Regions from separate parts of the Pseudoalteromonas sp. NFXS39 genome, predicted to be linked through region 2. Evidence: predicted binding sites of a transcription regulator. Region 2 holds the regulator's gene; the other holds the start of a gene.
What was found. Region 2 encodes MetJ, which represses methionine synthesis genes. Its sites were predicted from a motif close to TAGACGTCTAGACGTCTA; they were not measured.
Positions count from the first base shown of each region.

Region 1: the regulator MetJ is predicted to act here: its motif matches at 1,882-1,899, upstream of metK (methionine adenosyltransferase).

Region 1 is NZ_JAGDEC010000003.1:498,569-506,477, reverse strand. Features, by position in the region: gene tkt (transketolase) at 1-1,734, opposite strand, end outside; gene metK (methionine adenosyltransferase) at 2,001-3,152, shown strand; gene J3455_RS08435 (diacylglycerol kinase) at 3,212-3,616, opposite strand; gene J3455_RS08430 (LTA synthase family protein) at 3,624-5,606, opposite strand; gene J3455_RS08425 (START domain-containing protein) at 5,705-6,358, opposite strand; gene J3455_RS08420 (CYTH and CHAD domain-containing protein) at 6,363-7,883, opposite strand.
Region 2 is NZ_JAGDEC010000007.1:107,475-115,383, forward strand. Features, by position in the region: gene metL (bifunctional aspartate kinase/homoserine dehydrogenase II) at 1-1,473, opposite strand, end outside; gene metB (cystathionine gamma-synthase) at 1,479-2,738, opposite strand; gene metJ (met regulon transcriptional regulator MetJ) at 2,963-3,283, shown strand; gene J3455_RS14215 (malic enzyme-like NAD(P)-binding protein) at 3,383-4,624, opposite strand; gene rpmE (50S ribosomal protein L31) at 5,197-5,412, opposite strand; gene priA (primosomal protein N') at 5,646-7,826, shown strand; gene J3455_RS14230 (SPOR domain-containing protein) at 7,842-7,909, shown strand, end outside.

The DNA.
Region 1 (7,909 bases), on a different contig from region 2:
TACTTTTTTACCTTGTGAACGAAGTTCTGCAGCGGCATCTTGTGCAAGCTGTACTTCAGAGCCCGTTGCGATAAGGATAAGTTCTGGCTCACCGTCACAGCTAAGTACGTAACCACCTTTTTTCACATCAGCTAACTGCTGTGCAGTTCGCGTTTGTTGCTCAAGGCCTTGGCGAGTGAAAATCAGTGACGTTGGGCCATCTTTACGTTCAATAGCTTGTTGCCACGCAATTGCAGACTCAACTTGGTCACATGGGCGCCAGTTCACTAAGTTTGGCGTTAAACGCATGCTAGCAATTTGCTCTACTGGTTGGTGCGTTGGACCATCTTCACCTAAACCAATTGAATCATGCGTGTATACGAAGATGCTCGGCTGCTTCATTAATGCCGCCATACGTACTGCGTTACGAGCGTATTCCATGAACATTAAGAAAGTAGCACCGTAAGGAATAAAGCCTTTGTGCAGTGCAATACCATTCATAATCGCTGACATACCAAATTCACGTACACCGTAGAAAATATAGTTACCGCTTGCATCGTTTGCTTCTAAGCCTTTTGAACCATCCCAAAGTGTTAAGTTTGAACCAGCAAGGTCAGCAGAGCCCCCCATGAATTCTGGTAATAATGGACCAAACGCGTTTAATGCATTTTGTGATGCTTTACGAGTTGCTGGGTTTGCTGGGTTTGCTTGTAACTCTTCGATGTAAGCTTGTGACTTTTCAGCCCAATCAGCTGGTAACTCACCATTTGTACGGCGTTTAAACTCAGCAGCAAGTTCAGGGTATGCGCTTGCGTAAGCGGCAAATTTTTCGTCCCAGCTTGCTTCTAGTTGCTTACCTTTTTCTTTGCCATCCCACTCGCTGTAGATATCAGCAGGGATCTCAAATGCATCGCCAGTCCAACCTAGGAACTCACGAGATGCTTTAATTTCGTCTTCGCCTAGAGGTGCACCGTGACAGTCATGGCTACCTGATTTGTTAGGTGAACCGTAACCAATCACTGTTTTACAACAAATGAGTGATGGCTTATCAGTAATGCTGCGAGCTTCTTCGATTGCGGCGCGAATTGCATCTGGGTTATGACCATCTACATCGCTTACTACGTGCCAGCCGTATGCTTTGAAGCGTGCTGGTGTGTCATCGCTGAACCAACCTTCTACTTCACCATCAATTGAGATGCCATTGTCATCCCAAAACGCAACTAGTTTACCTAGGCCTAATGTACCCGCCAATGAACAGGCTTCGTGAGAAATACCTTCCATTAAGCAGCCATCGCCCATGAATGCGTACGTGAAGTGATCAACAATATCGTGGCCTTCACGGTTAAACTGTGCAGCTAGCGCTTTTTCGGCGATTGCCATGCCCACTGCATTTGTGATCCCTTGACCTAATGGGCCCGTAGTAGTCTCAATACCAGGAGCGTAACCATACTCTGGGTGACCTGGTGTTTTTGAGTGCATTTGACGGAAGTTTTTAATTTCTTCTAGTGGTAAGTCATAGCCACTTAAGTGCAGTAGAGAATAGATCAGCATTGAACCGTGACCATTCGAAAGAATAAATCGATCGCGGTCTGCCCACTCTGGATTCGTAGGGTTGTGCTTTAGATAATCGCGCCATAGTACTTCCGCGATATCTGCCATGCCCATAGGGGCGCCAGGGTGGCCAGATTTGGCCTGTTGTACTGCGTCCATTGATAAGACGCGAATAGCATTTGCAAGTTCTTTGCGTGATGGCATGAATTCTCCTACCTTTATGTATTTGCGCTGGTTGTTTATGAAGCCCCATTCTTACTTATTGTAAGGGTACAGTGCAATTAAAAATCCGCATTAAATGCACCAATTATGGGCGTTTATTAAGAACAATACGTTATTAGTAATTTTAAATGGACGTCTAGGCGTAAAATTACTATGCAAACATATTTGTTTTAGATAAAATACGCCCCTTAATTTTTTAGCGCTATTACCGACGTTTGTGAAGCGCAATATTTGTGAGCAGAAATACAATGGCAAAACATTTATTTACTTCTGAATCTGTTTCTGAAGGTCATCCGGATAAAATCGCGGACCAAATCTCTGACGCGGTTCTAGATGCTATCTTAGAGCAAGATTCTCATGCCCGTGTTGCATGTGAGACTTACGTTAAAACTGGTATGGTGATGGTTGGTGGTGAAATCACAACTAGCGCTTGGGTTGATATCGAAGAAATCACACGTAAAACAGTACGTGAAATCGGTTACACGCACTCTGACATGGGTTTCGATGCTGACTCTTGTGCAATCCTAAACACTATCGGTAAGCAATCTCCAGACATCAACCAAGGTGTTGACCGTGCTCGTCCTGAAGAGCAAGGTGCTGGTGACCAAGGTCTAATGTTCGGTTATGCATGTAACGAAACTGACGTTTTAATGCCTGCACCAATCACTTATTCACACCGTCTAGTTCAGCGTCAAGCTGAAGTTCGTAAAAGCGGTGAGCTTAACTGGTTACGCCCAGATGCAAAATCTCAAGTAACGTTTGCATACGAAAATGGCAAGCCTGTTGGCATTGATGCAGTTGTTCTTTCAACTCAACACTGTGATTCAATCTCACAAAACGACTTAGTTGAAGCGGTAATGGAAACTATCATTAAACCGGTTCTTCCTGCTGAGCTTATCTCAAGCGCAACTAAGTTCTTCATCAACCCAACTGGCCGTTTCGTAATCGGTGGCCCAATGGGTGACTGTGGTCTTACAGGTCGTAAAATCATCGTTGATACATACGGTGGTATGGCTCGTCACGGTGGTGGTGCATTCTCTGGTAAAGATCCATCAAAAGTTGACCGCAGCGCTGCATACGCTGCACGTTACGTTGCTAAAAACGTGGTTGCTGCTGGCCTTGCTGATAAATGTGAGCTACAAGTTTCTTACGCTATCGGTGTTGCAGAGCCAACATCAATCAGTATCGAGACATTTGGTACAGGTAAATTAGAAGAAGCGCGTCTAATCGAATTAGTACGTGAGCACTTCGATCTTCGCCCTTACGGCTTAATCCATATGCTTGATCTTGAGCGTCCTATCTATCAACCGACTGCGGCTTACGGTCACTTCGGTCGTGAAGAGTTCCCTTGGGAGCGCACAGACAAAGCAGACGCACTTCGCGCAGCAGCTGGTCTGTAATAGGTTAGATAAAATAAAAAAGCGCTTCGGCGCTTTTTTTTATTTCTGGCTTATCTGATTTAAAGATAACTTATAATTTTTTCGTAAACTGCCACACCCCAGACTAAGGCTAGAATTAGCAACGCCAATGTCACTGCCGCTGAAGCCATATCTTTAGCACGCCCTGATAATACATGATACTCAATCCCTACTCGGTCAGTCAGTGCTTCTATTGACGAGTTAAGTAACTCGACGATTAATAGTAATAAGTAAGGAATAAACAGCACTAACCAATGATTCAACGACTGTGCAAGCACGACTGATAAAGGTAATAAACACACCCCTAGGTAGATTTCAGAGCGAAATGCGGACTCTTCTTTAAATGCCGCTTTAAATCCTTTAACTGAACATTTAGTTGCTTTAAAAATGCGTCCAATACCAATACCATTTGGCTTATTAACCAAGGGAATTTTTGGTTCTTTCATGCTTTTCCTACTGCTCGCCTTTTAGCAACAAGTGCCACGCTATGCCCATATATTGGTTATATGCGTTGAATGTTGCGTTATCTATTTTTGCAAAAGGTGTGCTTTGTTTGTTGTAACGCACATCATATCGCTGCTTTTCGTTGATCAAATGATATTCATAAATCCCCGAAAAGTCACCTCGCCATAATTGTTGTCCTTTGCGAGCTGTCTGAAAGCCAAAAATTGTCCGGTCTGTTGTTGGTGATAATAGTGATTTACCAACGCTATAGAATGCACTATTTGGCTTTGCCACCAAATTCAAAATTGTAGGAGCAATATCCATATGGCTGGCCAGCTGCGGTTCTGCCTTTAGTTGCTGTATAGCTTGACCATAAAAAACAATGGGTACATGAGTGAGTTCATATAAATTAGGCTGGTCATGAATGTAACGACGGCTGTAATGATCGCCAGTAATAACAAAAAGTGCATCTGGGTATTGCGACTCCATCTTATCAACAAACTCTCCAAGCATATGGTCCGCATACCAAAGGTGGCCAAGTGTATAGGGCGACAAAAGTTCTGAGTTTAACTCTCGTAATGCTGAAGGGTAATCATCAATAGACTCCAAGGGGTAGCCATACTGTTTTAAATTTAAATTAAAAGGTCCGTGATAACTGGTTGTCATTACAACATTAAAGGTATTTTCTTTCGCTTTATTAGCAACCAGTTCGAATAGTTGTTGATCATCTATACCCCACACACCTGCTGAACCTTTACCTCCCATGTCTGCTGCTGAATATAATCTATCAACACCTTGTGATTTTGCGTATGTCCCAATATTCTGCCAAGACAATAACCCCCCATAAAAAAACTGGCTGCGATAGCCTTGCTGTTCCAATTGCTCGAATAACGACATTGGACTAGCTGGTTTTTGTGGGCCAATCTTGCTCATATTAACGCCTGCATAAGGAATGCCGGATAAGATGCTTGAAAGCGAGTTCATTGTGCTACTCGCTGCAGGCAATGCATCTGGGAAATACAAACCTTTTTCAGCCAGTTTTTGTAACTGTGTTGTAAGACCTAGCCCAAAATACTTTTCTTGCAATGGCCACGAATCATAACTTTCCATTATGATAAGAAATATTCTCGATGGCTGCGTAGTAAGTACGCCAGTTGTAGTATGCTTTAAATTAATTAGCGGTTCGCTAATAGATTGATCATTAGCTAAATAAGGATTCTTGGAGTTAGCACCATGACTCTGAAGTTCATTATAATCTCTGATTGCGTATATAAAGCTTCTCAACGGATTTATGACTAAGTTATTGGCGAAAGGATCTGGTGTCACTGCAGACCATTTGCGCATTGCAGGGCGAGATTCAAAAGACCCTCTTACAGCACAAATTGTTAAAACAACCATGATTATAACAAGCACTGTGCGCTTGACTTTACAATCCGTAAACAAATTACTCAGTACATGAAGCTGATGCCGATTAATCCAATTGCAAATGTTAAATGAAAAATACAATAAAACACATAATGTAATGACACTACCCCATGGTTTATATTGCATAGCGACTGTCTTGAGAATTGCGGCCTGATCGTCATGCAGCCCTTCAAACATGAAGTAATTAAACTGACTACCATACTCAGCTATGTAGGTCACACTAACAACACATAGTAACACGCTTAAACTAAGATATATCTGAGCACTGTAATGACGAACACTAGCAACCCAATGCGATTTTCGAATTGGTTGTAAGAAACAGTTAAAAATAAATGGAATTGTTAAGCAAACACCAGCAGCAGCAGAATCAAAGGCAAAGCCTGCTTTTAATGTCGTTGCAAATGTATCGAGTGTTAAAGGACTACTAAGATGGTCATAAAAATAGAATAAGAAAAACACTCTAAATGCCATAAATAAAGTGACACCAGCTAGCCATAACATTGCCAACCGAGTATTTTCCTCAACAAAGGCATACCACCTACTTGTAGCAAACGGCTTAAGTTCCATAAATACAATATCCCTGTAATAAAAACGAAACAGAGTGTATTTAAAAAAGGAACAATTTCAATCAATCTTTTGTAATTATATGTAATATTTTTGTATTACTACTCAAAATGAGGGCATGAACCGATACGGCTGGGTGATTTGATACGAGAAAATTGATTATTAGCTAATTGTTCTCGGAGTGCTTCTAGAGTTTTATAGACGCTTTTTAACGACACTTTATTACTTAACCAGCGGGGAATTGAGCCACTTGGATCTGCATAGGCTTGATGGCGTACCAACAAATTGCTTTGTTGCTCTTCTAAACGCCAATAAGCGGTAAGGTCTTTAATACGCACAATGCCTGCAACTTCGGCTTTTGCATACGGTTGGCTTTTGATTTGTAACTCTGTTTTGTGTTCATCCAAAGCATGATAACAAGAGTAACTCACTAAATCTCGGTCTGACACCGGCCAAGGCGAATTAAAATGGGTGTAAACAAGCGTTTCCGAGGGGCTTAAGCGCTCCATTAAGGTCACGCTTTTTACATTTTCAAGCCAATTTGGTGCATTGTCGGTATCACTTAACAACGCCATAAAGTCACTTGCTTTGGCATTTTTAACCAGCACAGAGGCATTAATTTCTACAATGCCAGTGTCGTGTTTTTTATAGCTAACTTTAATATCGTCTTGCTGTTTGTAAGTTTTCCATTCGATAGGATTAGCAAATGCCGATAAACTCAACCATGCTAACCCAATCCATAGGCCAAAGCGCATTGATTTACAGCCAGTAAGGGTCTGTATTAAATGAAGCGTGGCGACTTTGCTCCATTGCACTCACTAAAAATTCAGACTTTTGATCAAGCCATGATTGAATTTTTGTCAGCTCTAAGTCGTCTTGTCCTGCACATAATTGCTTTAAGTACTCAAGGGTACTTAACTCATAAATACCATGCGAGATATCGACCCACGGCATACGAAACTCATTTCGATCTTCTCTATCGAACAAAGCCCCTAAGCAGTTGCCGCTAAGTAATGAGTTTTCAAGACGCGTGCGCAGTGCCAAATAATCTTTATCTGTAAACACTTGTTGCTCAGGAATGAGCTCGTGCATGTCGTGCCAATCTTTAGCAAATAAACGCTTAGCAATATCGGCAACCGGTTTTTCCGCAGCCTGAAACTCAGCTTGCCCCCATGATTTGCGCCATTGCTTTTCAATTAACCACGTCGTTAGCTGTAATAGCAAGCGGTTGTAACGGGTGCTATGGAATAGTGTTTCAATATCGTCAATACTTGGCTGTAGTTCTTTTAAGTCATTAATAACCTGTGTGAGCTCTGGCGCACTGTTGATTTTTTTGTAGTATGCATGGCGCTTTGAAGTGTACGTTTTTAGCTGAATTGCATTTTCAACCCAAGCTAATTCACTTAATAACCACTTTAACTCAGTGCGCAATGATTCAGTGTCGTCTTTGCTAACAATGTCGTCAAAAAGCCAAAATGTATGACGAATTAAACGAATACCGTCGGTCACACGCTTAAGCGTTTTTAAACTCGGTTTAATGAAGTAACACGCTTCATGTTTTTGTACAAAACGAATCGCGTAGTTGATACTTTCGATTAATGCTTGCTCTTGCGTAGCATCACGTTTTAACGGCACAAAGCCGATTGATTTACTTGCTTTTAATGGCTTGTCATCGGCAAGCCCATAACCACGTGCAGCTTTAGAATAAAGACCTAAGCGAACATGACTCTCACTAACTAATTTATCCGCTAATGCAAACAGTTCATTGCGGCTACCTTCGATAAGTTCGATTTCAAGTTCAGAAATTGGCTCAACCTGACCCGATGCAGCAACTTCACCTTTATCTAACACCACTTCAATTTTTGCACCATTTTCGGTTTCGAGTAACCATGTACGGCGAATGAAATTTGTACTAAAAATTGGGTATAGATTCTCAGCAATGGCAGATACTTGCATTCCATGCGGCCAAATAGCGGCATCAAAAGCAAGTAAATCAGGGCGATTACCTGTGAGTGGTAAGTTGTATTCAGGGCGCTGATGAAGACCACCAACCACTTCGCCGGCAAGTTTGATGGTTTGCTCACAATCACTATCGCAACAACGAGTTCGTAGGCCAATATCTAAAGCACGTAATTCTCGGCTTGGCGTATCGTAATAAGCATTTTGTAAGCTTCGCGACGGTTTATTAGTAACGGTTTTTGCAAATTGGGTAATTAATGCGGGGATCAGTGGAACAACGGCATCTGACACCAAAAACTTCAGTTCTATCTCAGTATCCATTCGTTTTGCGGAGTACATTTAAAATA
Region 2 (7,909 bases):
TTGCGCTTCGTTGTGCCATTGCTCTTGCCATGTTTCAGTATTTAAACCACTGGCACTAAAAAGCATTTGCTTTGAGCGTAAAAGAGCAACAACTTTTACTTTATACTGAGCAGATAAACGAGCAAACTGAGCTTGTAGTTGCGATAAGAACACCTCACCCACATTACCAAGACCAGCAACGATAATGGCCAGCTCTTGGCCTTTGTTGACTAACTTGTCATGTAGAAGAGTTAAAACATCACTATCAATTGCCTGGTCATTTAAGATCAACACATAGTTATCATCTTGTTGTACAAAACGAGGATGAATGCTTTGCTCTTTTAAAAGCGCTGTCGCTTGATCTGTAAGCGTAATTACATCAGTTGTTGGTGCAACCACTGCACAACCACTTAAATTAGACTCAACAATATTGGCGCGACCCGCTAAGTGGCCTACAACCTGATGAGTGCTTTGGCCTGGCACTAATAAGTAAGTATCGCCATCTTTAGTAAAGTGGTGCAGGCTGTGCTGGATTAACTGGCTTAGTTCACCTACTTCACCACTACTAAGTTTATCAACCCGTAATAAATCGATGTTATCTAAGGTAGTAATAAAACGTTTTGCTTTGCTATAGCCTTCTTTTACTACTTCGGTTGGCGTTGCATCGCAATCAAAGCTACTTCTAACAACTAGCTTGATCTCGGTGCCTTTTAACGGCGATAACGTCTTAGCATGCAGTACAGGATTACCTAAACGCGCTAATAAGTTAGCTTGCTCGCGACAAACCTTGGCATATTTAAGCGCATTTTTAACTTTACGAGGATCTGTACTAAACACTCCTTGTGTATCGGTCCATATAGACACTTGTTTCGCAAAAGTATAACTGGCCAGTAACGTCGCACTGTAATCACTGCCGTTGCGCCCTAATGTAACCGTATTGCCTTGGCAATCCACAGCTATAAAGCCCGTTACTACGTTTATGTGTGACTTACTAATTATACTTGTGCATTGCTGCTGATTTTTTTGATGTAATAGTTGCCCGTCATTTAAAGTAAATAACTGCCTTGCATCAACATCTTGCGCAGCGACACCGAGCTGATTTAGGTAAGCGGCCAACAAGCGCGCCGACCACACTTCACCATGGGCAAGTAAAGGCGCCTCAAGTAACTGCTGTTGACTAATTAATTCATTTAAAACCGCAAGCTCATCATTTAGCTGCGCCAACGCCTGTTGTTTATTCTGGCCTGTAAGTAATTGCTCAATTAAGGCTCGTTGATTGTTATCAATAAGCAATAAAATATCGCTAACAGCTTGCCTATCTTGCTGCTGGTAACTTTGCCAAAGTTTTACTAGAGTATCGGTTGTTTTACCTGATGCCGACACAAACACACAGTCACCCTGCTCTGTATTCGCTAGAACGATGTTAGCTACCGCATGATAACGATCTGCAGAGCTTAAGCTTGAGCCACCAAATTTATGAACAATATTTACCATCTCTTCTACCACAATGCCGTATGCGCAGGCGTTAACTTAAATGACGCGTTTTGTTGTGTATCTTGCTGTGTTTGTTTTACTTCAGCTTTAGCAGCTTGCTGGCCTTGACCTGGTTTTACTAAATTGAAAACACGGTCTAAATCTGCGATAAGATCTTTTACATCTTCAATGCCTACAGAAATACGGATCAAAGTATCGCCCACACCGGCTTCAAGGCGCGCTTTAGGCTCCATGCCTGCGTGGGTCATTGTTGCAGGGTGACAAATCAAGCTTTCTACCCCACCTAACGACTCTGCAAGGCTAAAGTCTTTAAGACTGGTTAAAAACGCTGCAGCATCGTTAATGTCGCCTTTAATATCAAAGCTCACCATGCCACCAAAACCACGTTGCTGTGCTTTAGCAAGCTCATGTTGTGGGTGAGAAGCAAGGCCTGGATAATAAACTTGGCTTACAAAAGGAGAGTTTTCTAAATACTCCGCAATCGCAAAAGCATTTTCTTGATGCTGCTTTAAACGCACATTTAAAGTACGTAAACCACGAAGCGTTAAGTAACTGTCAAATGGTGCACCAGTAATACCGATATTATTTGCCCACCAAGCAAGCTCATCACCTAGCTCTTGCGTAGCAGCAATCACCGCACCGCCAACCACATCAGAGTGACCATTAATATATTTAGTAGTTGAGTGAACAACAATATCAACACCAAACTCAATTGGGTTTTGCAGCGCAGGTGATAAGAAGGTGTTATCAGCCGCAACTAAAGCATCACACTGCTTAGCAATACTAGTGATTGCTTTAATATCTGTTAAACGCAAGATTGGATTACTTGGCGTTTCTATCCAAATCAACTTAGGTTTAATCGATAAAATTTCTTGGAGATTTTCAGATTTCGTTAAATCCAAAACTTTTAGTTTTAACAGGCCACGCTTTTCAAGCGAAGTGAATAAACGATAACTACCACCATAGCAGTCATGTGGGATCACTAAGGTGTCGTCACTGTTTAATAGCTGAGTCGCTAAATGCACTGCTGACATACCTGTTGCAGTAATAATACCTCTAGCGCCACCTTCAAGTTCAGCTAAGGTTTCAGCTAAGATATCGCGATTCGGGTTACCGCTGCGGCCATAGTCATACTGGCGCTTAGTATCAAAATCAGCAAATGAATAGGTGGTTGATAAGTAAATGGGCGGTACAACCGCGCCATGATGTTTATCGGCTTCGATGCCGTGACGAACAGTAATCGTCGCTTTATTTTTATCGCTCATTTCATCACCTATTCCTGAATTGGATGTTTAGACGTCTAAAAGGTTAGATGATCAAATATGAGAAGTCAAAGCATTTATTGCTCACACATAGAAGTTTATACATTTACACCACTAGATGGCTAAATAACTAGTATTTGACTATCTTTTTTAAAGAGATAGAATTTCCGCATCTTGCGCTGTGAATAAGGCGTAAATCACTGACAACCGAGGCAACGAAACAACTTATGGCTAAATGGAACGGTGAATACATTCACCCATATGCAGAACACGGTAAAAAATCAGAACAAGTAAAAAAGATTACCGTATCAATCCCACTTAACGTATTAAAAGTATTAACTGACGAGCGTACACGCCGCCAGATCAATAACCTGCGTCATGCGACGAACAGCGAGTTATTGTGTGAAGCTTTCTTACATGCTTTTACAGGTCAACCATTACCAAATGATGACGACCTTCGTAAAGACAACCCTGAAAAGGTACCTGAAGAAGTTAAAAGAATTATGCAAGAAATGGGGTTAGATATCCCAGTGCTTGATTCAGAATAAGTATTTCGGCCATCGGATCACCGCCGATAATCGCAGATATAAAAAAACTCAGCCAAGGCTGAGTTTTTTATTAGCGTTATACAATTTGAGTAATTAAGTTTAACGCATGTAATCTTCTGGCATCTCGATTTGCGCTACACCTGACTCCACTGCAGCTTCAGCAACAGCACGTGCAATACGAGGTAATAAACGCGGGTCCATTGGCTTAGGAATGATGTACTCAGCACCAAACTCTAGTGACTCAACACCAGCCGCTTTCAGTACTTCATTTGGTACAGACTCTTTAGCGATACCACGAATAGCGTGTACTGCTGCAATTTTCATTTCATCATTAATTGCCGTTGCACGCACATCAAGCGCACCGCGGAAAATAAACGGGAAGCAAAGCACGTTATTTACTTGATTAGGGAAGTCTGAACGACCCGTAGCCATAATTAAATCGTTACGTGCACTGTGCGCAACTTCTGGTGCAATCTCAGGATCTGGGTTTGAACACGCAAACACGACTGGTTTATCAGCCATTAGCTTAAGATCATCTGCAGTTAATAGGTTAGGACCTGATACACCAACGAATACATCAGCATCAGCAATAACATCTTGTAATGTACGCTTATCAGTATTATTAGCGAATAGTTGCTTATACTCGTTTAAGTCATCACGACGAGTATGGATCACACCTTTACGGTCAAGCATATAGATGTGCTCACGTAGTGCGCCACATTTAATTAAAAGCTCCATACAAGCAACTGCGGCAGCACCGGCACCTAAACATACAATAATGGCATCTTCGATATCTTTACCTTGTACTTCAAGGGCATTAAGCATACCGGCGGCAGTAACAATAGCTGTACCATGCTGGTCATCATGGAAAACGGGAATATCACAGCGTTCAATAAGCGCTTTTTCGATTTCAAAACATTCTGGTGCTTTGATATCTTCTAAGTTGATACCACCAAAGGTATCAGCAATATTAGCAACCGTATTGATGAAATCTTCTGTTGTGCGGTGTTTTACTTCAATATCAATTGAATCAAGGCCAGCAAAACGTTTGAATAGTAAGGCTTTACCTTCCATTACAGGTTTTGATGCAAGCGGACCTAAGTTACCTAAACCTAAAATTGCGGTACCGTTTGAAATAACCGCAACCATGTTACCTTTACCTGTGTACTTATAGGCATTTGCTGGATCAGCAGCAATTTCGCGGACCGGTTCAGCCACACCTGGGCTATAAGCTAAAGCGAGATCGTTAACCGTTTCGGCTGGCTTGGTTAGTTCAACACTAATTTTACCTGGAACGGGGTGAGCGTGGTAATGTAATGCTTGTTCACGAAAATCTGACATAACGCGATAGTATCCTGCAAAAAGTTAAAAAGTGAGAGAGCTTGCATCAGTACGATACCTGTAATGTATAAAAATTCCAAGTATTATCAGGTCTATCCTGTTATAAGCTATATCGCTTAATTTTAAAGGATTTCCCCACAATTTCTGTGCATAGTTGCGATTAATTAGACATAAAAATTCACCTATTTATGGCCTTTTAAGCACGTGTTTTTGTATTTTGTATGCACGAACACTGCAAATAGCCGAAATTAACCTAAAACCGCCATTTCAACGAAGTTCACAGCATTTAATTACGAAATTATTTAAAATTATTATTTTTAATAACTTTTAGATACCAATACGCTTAATTAAGTATTATTGCGGATTGGTATGCATTTATACAAAAAAGAATATAGCCAAGGGTTTACACTTTGTCTGCACAATTAGCGACATAGTGGGCATAACACTCAGAAATAGTTATGCAAAAGAAATAAGTGAAGATGGTAAGTTAGTGATGAGTTCAAAGTATACTTAATGAATTTTAGGTATAAAAAAAGCACCCTAAGGTGCTTCTTTTAACTAAACAGCAGAAATTACTTCTTGCTGCTAAGTGCACCGAAGCGCTTGTTGAAACGATCAACACGGCCGCCAGTGTCTAGAATCTTTTGCTTACCAGTGTAAAACGGGTGACACTCAGAACATACGTCTAAGTGGATGTCTTTACAAAGAGTTGAGCTAGTTTCGAATTTGTTACCACATGAACAAGTTGCAGTGATAGCTTCGTACTTAGGGTGAATACCTTCTTTCATAGGGAACCTCTAGTTAAGGCCGTATCGCTCTCCAAACCCGAAGTCTGGCACCATACGCAGTTAATACAATTAATAGGCCGCGTATTTTATAGCTCAAGTGACCTTGCGACAAGCTTTAAATTCATCTTTCGCTAAAAAAATAATCAAGTGGCCTGTTGTTCAGTATTTGTTGGTAGGTTTTTAACAGTAATTTTAGTACATTATCCTTCTATCTTTGTTTCAGTTGAGTTGTTATGCACTTTGTAGAAGTTGCCATAAAAGTCCCTTTACAGCGTACCTTCGATTATAAAGTTGAACAGCTGCTGCATAGCCCTGACTTAAAGCCAGGTATGCGAGTTCGTGTGCCATTTGGCAGTCAAAAAAAGGTCGCTGTGGTACTCGCTCTAAAAACATCAACAGAAGTTCCTGCAGACAAAATTAAAGCTATAATTGATGTAATAGACGACACACCAGTTTTATCAGAGCAGCATCTAGCCTTGCTAAAATTTACTGCCCGCTACTACTGTTACCCATTGGGTGAAACCATTCATACGGCACTTCCGGCTGCTTTAAGACAAGGCGAATGTCCAGATAAAACCAGTATTAATATGGTTGAGCTGACCGATAAAGGCGCAAAGCTTCCATCACTAAAAGCAAAAACCCAGTTGAGTTTATTAAAGCAGCTAGCCGAATCGGGCAAATCATCTGTTACTGAATTAAAAGCACTCGGATTTACAAAAAAAACCATCGACGGCCTACTCGATAAAGAATTGATCACTCAGTTTATCGAACATGATAACCAATGGCAGCAACGCGTGCCGACCGTTGGAAACAAACCAATTCTTAATAAAGAGCAAGCCGTTGCCTGTACCAGCATTAATCAAGCTTGCGGCTTTACTAGCTTTTTACTTGAAGGGGTTACCGGAAGTGGTAAAACTGAAGTGTATTTGCAATGCCTAGAAGAAGTACTTAAAAAAGGTCAACAAGCCTTAGTATTAGTGCCCGAAATTGGCTTAACACCTCAAACCGTTAACCGTTTTCGTCGCCGATTTCCTGATACACCAATTATGCTATGGCATTCAGCACTAACAGACAATGAACGCTTACAAACCTGGCGTTTCTGTGAAAAAGGCAGTTGTGCCATAGTGATCGGTACACGTTCGAGTATTTTCTTACCCTTTTTATCGCTTGGGATGATCATTGTTGATGAAGAGCACGACAGCTCGTTTAAACAGCAAGACACGTTACGTTATCATGCCAGAGATTTAGCCGCTTATAGAGCATACCAGCATAATATTCCACTGGTTTTAGGTAGCGCCACACCGGCACTTGAAACCTTACACAAAGCAATTAATAACAAATATCAGTTATTGAGTCTTACTGAACGCGCCCAAACCAGCACTGATAATCAGTTCCAATTAATCGATATGAAAGGCCAACCAGAACAAGCTGGTATTGCCCATGCCAGCCTTGCCTATATGCGTCAACATTTAGAGCGAGGCAAGCAAGTGATGGTGTTTTTAAACCGCCGAGGTTTTTCACCTACCCTCATATGTCATGAGTGTGGTTGGCTAAGTGAGTGCTCACGTTGTAGCACTAGCGCAACCTTTCATAAAGCCATTGGCCAAATGATTTGTCACCACTGTGGTGAGCAACATCAGGTGCCCCATCAGTGTCCAGATTGTGGCAGCACGCAGATTTTTCCAAATGGTAAAGGCACTGAGCAAATTGAAGAGTTTTTAACACAAACCTTCGCTGATATTCCGATTAGTCGTATTGACCGCGACTCAACCCGTCGTAAAGGCAGCTTAGAGAAAGCACTTGATGATATTAATCAAGGTGGTGCTCGTATCTTAGTCGGTACGCAAATGTTGGCAAAAGGCCACCACTTTGCCGATGTGAGTCTCGTTTTAATCTTAGATGTCGATAGTGGTTTATATTCCTGTGACTTTCGCGCGACAGAGCATTTAGCACAGCTAGTTACACAAGTGGCAGGCCGTGCTGGGCGAAGTGGTGAGCCAGGGCAAGTATTACTGCAAACTCACTTTCCTGAGCATCCACTACTACAAGACCTAGTAAATAATGGTTACCAAGATTTTGCCCGCTATGCACTCACAGAGCGAGAAGATGCGCAGCTTCCACCTGTCACTAATATGGCCATGGTTCGTGCAGAAGGGCATAACATTAATCAAGTGGTCGATTTTTTAACTGATTTGGTTCCTGTCCAGAACGTATCTGGTATACAATTGCTTGGTCCGATACCTGCGCCACTGGAACGTGTAGCAGGTAAATATCGCTTTCAATTACATATTCAGGCGCAGGAACGCTCTCACTTACACCAATATTTAGCGCAGATGGTTGACTATATAAGTACCAGTAAATTAGCGCAAAAGGTGCGTTGGAGCCTAGATGTTGATCCTATAGATATGATTTAAGGCCAATTAAGAATCATGGCACAACACGATTACATAAATAAAAAACCAGCAAATCGAAATAATAAAAAACAAGCCCCGGCAAA